DNA from 2 places in the Peribacillus sp. NPDC096448 genome. Region 1 is predicted to be linked to the other one. Evidence: riboswitches for the same ligand, from Rfam matches in the RefSeq annotation. Region 1 holds a riboswitch; the other holds the start of a gene.

Region 1 (3,819 bases):
GGTTTTTATTAAGAGCTTTTGCAATAACCTTTTTTATCCCTAATTCCTTTAAGAGCAATGTAGTTAAAATGCTTGATTGCATATCATTTCCTATGGCTACGATGACACAATCAAAATTGCGGATTCCGATGGATTTCAATGTCTCTTCTTCAGTGGTATCCGCCATGACTGCATGGGTAACGCTCAATTCCGCATCCTCGACTCTCTCCTCATTTATATCGATTCCCAAGACCTCTTGGCCTGCTGAATGTAACCTAAGAGCTACACTCATTCCGAATCTTCCTAAACCAATAACAGCATATTGTCGTTTAGACATTCATTTACACCCCTTCATTTATTTTTAACCAATCATGATTTTGCCTTTTGGATGACGGAAAGGATCTGGTTTACGCCTCATGGCAATGGCAAAAGCAATAGTCAAAGGCCCCAACCTACCTGCAAACATCGTGAAAATGATGAGCATCCGGCCAATAGGCGATAATTCGGGGGTTAAACCCATTGAAAGACCAACGGTAGCAAATGCCGAAGTAGCCTCAAATAATATCATTAAGAAATCTCTACCATTTTCTGTGATGGTCAGTAACATGGTAATCGTTAATATTAAAGATAACCCAATTACAGTAACTGTTAATGCTTTAAATATTGTTTCAATAACTATGCGGCGACGAAACAAAACTACATCTTCTTTCCCTTTAATCTGAGACCAAACAGTTCCTATTAGGGTGGCTAATGTAGTGGTTTTAATCCCGCCACCAGTCGACCCAGGAGAAGCCCCAACAAACATTAAGAAGATGATAAGCAACAAAGTAGGCTGTGTTAAGTCCGGAATGTTTAATGTATTAGATCCTGCTGTTCTCGGTGTAACTGATTGAAACAATGAAGACAATACTTTTCCAGCGTAAGATAAAGGCTGTAACGTTTTGTCATTTCCATATTCAAATATGAATATTAAAATGGCCCCTCCTATTGTAAGGATTAAGCTAGTCATCAATACAATTTGCGTATGAACGGATAACCGATGGGTATCATGGTATTCGTATAGTTCATTTATAACGATAAAGCCAATTCCGCCTAATGTTATTAGGGCAGCAACAGTAAGGGTTACGATAGGATCTTCTGCATAAGGTGTCAGACTCCTAAACTCTCCCATTAAGTCAAAACCCGCATTATTGAAGTTAGATATCGAATGAAAAACGCCATAATAGAGTGCTTTACCAATTGGCATATCGAAAGAAAAACGAATAGATAATATAACGGCACCTAGGATTTCAATGACAGCAGTGAAAATCAAAATCTTTTTTACTAACCTAACTACACCTGCCATAGATAAGTTATTTAAGGATTCTTGAAGCAACAATCTGCTTTTTAATGAGATTCTTTTGCCTAATAAGAAGAAGAAAAATGTTGCAAATGTCATAAAGCCTAGACCACCCACCTGAATAAGTGATAAAATCACCAACTCTCCAAACTTCGTAAATGTCGTTTCCGTATCAACTACGACAAGCCCTGTTACACATGTAGCAGAGGTAGAAGTAAATAAAGCATTTAAAAAAGAAAGACCATTCCCATCTTCAGTGGAGATTGGGAGTGTTAACAAATATGAACCAATAAGTATCAAGGCGGCAAAGCCCATTACAAGAATTTTTGGTGGATCTAAAAATTCTATTCTTTTTTTCAAATTAATCATCATCCTAACTGTAAATTAGATATTAAGGGTACGAAAAAAAATGTACATTTGTACGGTGAAATGTGAATATTGCCAAAGGAAAAGGAGGGCCTTCTGTTAGATACTCTGCTACTACAAGTTGACCCAATACAAACATTAGAAACTATTTGACATTTGGTTAGTATTTCACATGTGCTTCATTCCATTCCCCTTCTATGTAGATAACTCTGAACATTAACTACGGTTTCATTGGGAAACAAAAGTAGATCAACGTTTTCTTTTTCCATGTATGCAGTAATAATTTGGTATCTACCCAAAGCGGCGATTTATAATTACGCGTGGATACATTAGGTGATTTGTCATTGATGCTTGAGTTGGAAAGTACCGATTTAATCATTGATCTAGTAACTTCCAAAGGGTGGCACAATATATTCTTCATAACCCATCGAGTTACTGACTCGTACCTTCTTGCTTTATCGTAGAAACGTAGTTATTTATGTTTTCCTGAGTTTTAATCTTTTTTACATAAAATCCATTTACAATTGCTGATCATAGGAGTATTATAATCAAAGTTTCAATTTCTAAATCGCTGAAACCATTAGGTACGGGGGAACCATTTTTGTGGGTTGTTACTATACCCAAGGGGTGAATCCTTTAAAGGTAGGGCTACTCAAGGTCCGAATCCGACAGCTAACCTCGTAAGCGTTAAATGAGAAGGAAGGTGGAGCTTGTGACACACGAAAAGTGATGTGCCTACAGGTCTATTCTGTAGGCACTTTTTTGTATTCATGTAAAATTTTATTGCTCTTTTGAGTCAATACTGTATGTACGGATAAAAATTAACTCATAAAAACTATTAGGGTGGTTTGGAATAATGATTTCACTTATAAAAAGGATGTTAATTGGGCGACCTCTGAAATCCAATGAATTAGGAGAACAGAGATTAAACAAAAAGAAAGCATTAGCAATCCTTTCTTCTGATGCTCTATCATCAGTGGCATATGGTCCTGAACAAATTTTGATAGTATTGATTACGTTAAGTGCAGCAGCATTTTGGTATTCAATTCCTATCGCAGTTGGTGTATTAATTCTTTTAACAGCTCTCATATTGTCTTATAGACAAATCATTTTTGCTTATCCTCATGGCGGTGGAGCGTATGTGGTTTCAAAGAGCAATTTAGGTGTAAATCCAGGCTTAATAGCTGGAGGTTCCCTATTGGTAGACTACATACTAACTGTTGCTGTAAGTGTGTCTGCTGGGACTGATGCTTTAACATCTGCCTTCCCCACTTTACATAACTTTAATGTGGAAATTGCCATTATATTTGTCATTTTTATTACAATTTTGAATTTAAGAGGAGTAACGGAGTCTGCTTCAATATTAGCCTACCCCGTTTACTTATTCGTTTTAGCGTTGTTAATATTAATTGGTGTAGGTATTTATAATATTCTAACTGGAGGAGTTTCGCCTGAATTGCACACCCCAATAGGTACACCTGTGGCGGGAATCAGTTTGTTTATTCTTTTAAGGGCGTTTGCTTCAGGAAGTTCCGCCTTAACAGGGGTTGAAGCTATATCGAATGCCATTCCTAACTTTAAAGACCCAGCACCTAATAATGCTGCTAAAACATTAATGGCGATGGGAGCCTTGCTTGCCGTACTGTTTTCAGGAATTGTATGTTTAGCCTATTATTATGGTATTTCTCCTAGTGGAGAGGTAACCGTTGTTTCCCAAATTGCCGAAGAAACTTTCGGCCGGAATTTCATGTACTTCTTTATACAAGGAACTACAGCATTGATTTTAATCCTTGCTGCGAACACTGGTTATTCTGCTTTTCCATTGTTGGCAGTAAATCTTGCAAAGGATAAGTTTATTCCAAGGGCGTTTCTAATGAGAGGAGACCGATTAGGATATTCTAATGGGATTATCATACTTGGAATTGCTTCGATCATTTTAATCCTTGCTTTCCATGCAGAAACGGAGCATCTTATCCCACTTTACGCAGTTGGTGTATTTGTTCCATTTACTTTATCTCAATCGGGCATGATGGTTAAATGGTTACGAGAGAAGCCGCATGGGTGGGTACCAAAATTCATTATTAATACTACGGGCGCCGTTATTAGCTTAACCGTCACATTAATATTCTTTTTAA
Region 2 (3,819 bases), on a different contig from region 1:
AAGATCATATTGACCTTCCACAGGAAGAATATCGTGTTGCCAGCATTGGGCTGCATCCCGCAATTGCTCAATTTAATGGATTTTACACGCTCGATAGCTATAACAATTTCTATCCGCTTTCTTACAAACATCAATTTCGTCAAATAATTGAAAACGAATTGGCTAAGAATAAAAACATCAGAATTTACTTTGATGAATGGGGAGGACGTTGTTACCTATTTACCGATGAGCTTGGGAAGCATTATATGTTCAAGAAACGTTCGAAGAAAGAGCTGGAAAATTTGGACCTTAATATGGATGCGTTTAAAGGATTAGGCGGGAAGTATATATTTTCTGCCATCCCAATCAACAACGCGAAGGAAAACGGATTGGTGCTAGATAGGATTTTCACAAAAAAAGGAAGCGCATGGAAAATTCATTTATACAGAGTCATGTGAAAAGGGGGGAATAGAATGAATTCACCGATAGTAACGATTGTTGTACCTTGTTATAACGAAGAAAGCGTTTTGCAGGATACCATTTCCCAGCTTTGTGGATTGATGAGGGGGTTAGTCGAAGAAAACGTTGTTTCTGGTCTGAGTAAAATTTTGTTGGTTGATGATGGAAGCAAGGATCAAACTTGGAAGATCATTTATAAAGAAACGATTAATAATGAATATGTTCGCGGGCTAAAGCTTTCCCGGAATGCTGGACATCAAAATGCACTCCTGGCAGGATTGTTTACAGCCAAGGAAGCCTCGGATTGTGTGATTTCCATTGATGCAGATTTACAGGATGATATTCAAGTCATCCCTGAATTCATTCGGAAATTCAATGAAGGATGTGAAATCGTATATGGTGTCCGCCAGAAAAGGGACCTTGATTCATTTTTTAAACGAACATCTGCAACCGGTTTTTATAAATTGATGAACAAGATGGGGGTTAACCTTGTCTATAATCATGCCGATTTCAGGCTAATGAGCAAAAGGGCGATCGCGGAGTTGGAGAGATTTGATGAAACGAATCTTTTCTTACGGGGGATTGTACCGCTCATTGGGTTTAAGACGGACTCTGTTTATTATGACCGAAAAGAAAGATTGGCTGGGGAAACGAAATATCCATTTAAGAAGATGGTTGCTTTTGCGCTTGATGGCATTACTTCCTTTTCAGTAACACCGATCCGGCTTGTATTATGGCTTGGATGTCTTTCCTTTTTCATAAGCTTACTCTTTGGGTCTTACTTTTTATGGTTGAAATTTTATGGGCAGACCGAAACTGGGTGGACCTCATTAATTACCTCCGTATGGTTGATCGGTGGACTGCAGTTGATTGCTGTCGGCTTGATTGGGGAATATATCGGTAAAATCTATAATGAATCAAAACGCCGGCCTAAATATATTGTTGATCTTGATCTATTTAATCCGCTCGATTTAAAAAAACGGGAGCAACTAGACAATGAACGGAACAGTATTGAAAAACTATCTAAAACACACTAACTCCTTTATCCGCTTTTTATTGGTTGGAATAGTCAATACAGCGGTTGGACTTTCCATCATGCTTTTTCTCATGAATGTTCTTGAATTATCTTACTGGGTCTCCACTTTTTTCGGCAATGGAACGGGAGCTGTAACGAGTTTTCTTTTGAACAGGACTTTTACCTTTAAAAGCGACATAGAATGGCGGCGAGGAGTTGCCCGTTTCTTTTGCGTAATTCTGATTTGTTATTCCGCCGCTTATTCCATAGGCCAAGCCATTGCAGAATCACTGGAAGGAACCGTCCATTTATCCATACAACAAAATTTGGCTGTTCTGATAGGAACGATATTTTATACAGTGCTTAACTATCTTGGGCAGAAATACTTTGTCTTTAAAAAAAGCAATTTGAGACCAATTCAAGAAGGAAGGAATTAATTAGGGTGGATCAGTGGAATAATGCCCCCGATTGGACGGGAATTAAAATGGAATCGGAAAGCGAAATTCTATGCATTTAATGACTATCCAAGCTGGGGCAGATCTGTTTAATTTCGTCCTTCACGTTCTACATGTGGCAATCATTTTAACCTTTTTTGGACCACCTATTGTTCATTGAGCGCTTGATTATTTTCTTTTTAGACGTTTACTTACCTCCTTTCCTACCTTCGAGTCACGTGTTTGCATGACTTATGTAATATATGTCAAGAATAAAACCTCACCTACAAAGAATAATTCTATTTCTGTGTAAAATTTTCATTTACTTTTCCATTTCACGGGAGTATGATAATCAACAGTTTCATATTTCTAAATCGCTTAAACCTTATGGTGCGGGGGACCCGTTATTGGGATTGTTTTTACAATCCAAGGGGTGAATCCTTTAAAAGGTAGGGCTACTCTTAGGTCCGAATCCGACAGCTAACCTCGTAAGCGTTATATGAGAAGGAAGGTGGAGCTTGTTAGACAAAAAAATTGATGTCTACAGGTCTATTTAGCTATGACTTGTAGGCATTTTTGTGTTTCGTCTCGTTTTTTGCTACAGCTGGGAAACATAAACTTATAAATTAAACATGGTGGTGAATTCTTGATGTTATCTGCTATAAAGAGGTTCTTGATTGGGAGACCTTTAAAATCAAATGCACTTGGTGAACAAAAGCTTAACAAAACAAAGGCTTTGGCGATATTATCTTCTGATGCTTTGTCTTCGGTTGCTTATGGACCGGAGCAAATATTGATCGTCCTGATCACGGTCGGTGCTGCGGCTTTCTGGTATTCAATCCCTATCGCGATCGGAGTATTGATCCTGTTAACTGCTTTGATTTTGTCCTACAGACAAATCATTTTCGCTTATCCACATGGCGGGGGAGCTTATGTGGTTTCAAAAAACAATTTAGGTGTCAATCCAGGGTTGATAGCTGGGGGATCCTTATTGGTCGATTATATATTAACTGTCGCGGTAAGTGTTTCTGCTGGTACGGATGCCATCACGTCCGCTTTTCCCGGCCTGCATGATTATAATGTCGTCATAGCCATTATATTCGTCATCTTACTTACAATCTTGAACCTTAGGGGGGTTACGGAATCGGCCTCTGTCTTGGCCTATCCGGTGTACCTATTCGTTTTAGCATTGTTCATCTTGATTGGGGTTGGAATTTACAAGATTTTGACGGGAGGAGTCTCACCGGAATTGCATGCGTCACTTGGGACTCCAGTAGCTGGCATCAGTTTATTTATACTGCTAAGAGCATTTGCATCAGGAAGCTCCGCATTGACAGGAGTCGAAGCGATTTCCAATGCAATCCCGAACTTTAAAGATCCAGCACCGAATAATGCTGCGAAAACATTAATAGCAATGGGTTCCTTACTAGCTGTATTATTTTCAGGAATCGTATTCTTAGCCTATTATTTAAGCATTGTTCCTAGCGCAGAGGTAACGGTCGTCTCCCAGATTGCTGAAGAGATCTTTGGACGGAATTTCATGTATTTCTTCATTCAAGGTACGACTGCATTGATCTTGATACTTGCGGCAAATACTGGCTATTCGGCTTTCCCTCTGCTTGCGGTAAATCTGGCGAAGGATAAATTCATACCAAGGGCGTTTACGATCAGAGGGGACCGTTTAGGGTATTCCAATGGAATTATCATACTTGGACTTGCATCCATCATCTTGATAGTCGCATTTGAAGGACATACGGAAAATCTCATTCCGCTTTATGCGGTAGGTGTATTCATTCCATTTACGTTATCCCAGACCGGGATGATTGTTAAATGGATTCGCGAAAAGCCAAAAGGCTGGATGATGAAATTAACCATTAATTCAATTGGTGCCATAATTAGCTTTATCGTCACGATGATATTCTTTTTAACCAA

Evidence for each region. A riboswitch is a leader RNA that binds a small molecule or an ion and turns the genes downstream of it on or off. The one in region 1 is predicted to bind cyclic di-AMP.
Region 2: another riboswitch for cyclic di-AMP. It lies ahead of ACIQ0C_RS17720 (APC family permease); the one in region 1 lies ahead of ACIQ0C_RS24030 (APC family permease).

The regions. Positions count from the first base shown of each region.
Region 1 covers NZ_JBIWEU010000023.1:9,072-12,890, reverse strand. The annotation lists gene ACIQ0C_RS24040 (potassium channel family protein) at 1-316, opposite strand, end outside; gene ACIQ0C_RS24035 (TrkH family potassium uptake protein) at 341-1,633, opposite strand; cyclic di-AMP (ydaO/yuaA leader) riboswitch at 2,244-2,387, shown strand; gene ACIQ0C_RS24030 (APC family permease) at 2,541-3,819, shown strand, end outside.
Region 2 covers NZ_JBIWEU010000010.1:140,707-144,525, reverse strand. The annotation lists gene ACIQ0C_RS17735 (DUF6044 family protein) at 1-437, shown strand, start outside; gene ACIQ0C_RS17730 (glycosyltransferase family 2 protein) at 453-1,475, shown strand; gene ACIQ0C_RS17725 (GtrA family protein) at 1,435-1,890, shown strand; cyclic di-AMP (ydaO/yuaA leader) riboswitch at 2,253-2,398, shown strand; gene ACIQ0C_RS17720 (APC family permease) at 2,537-3,819, shown strand, end outside.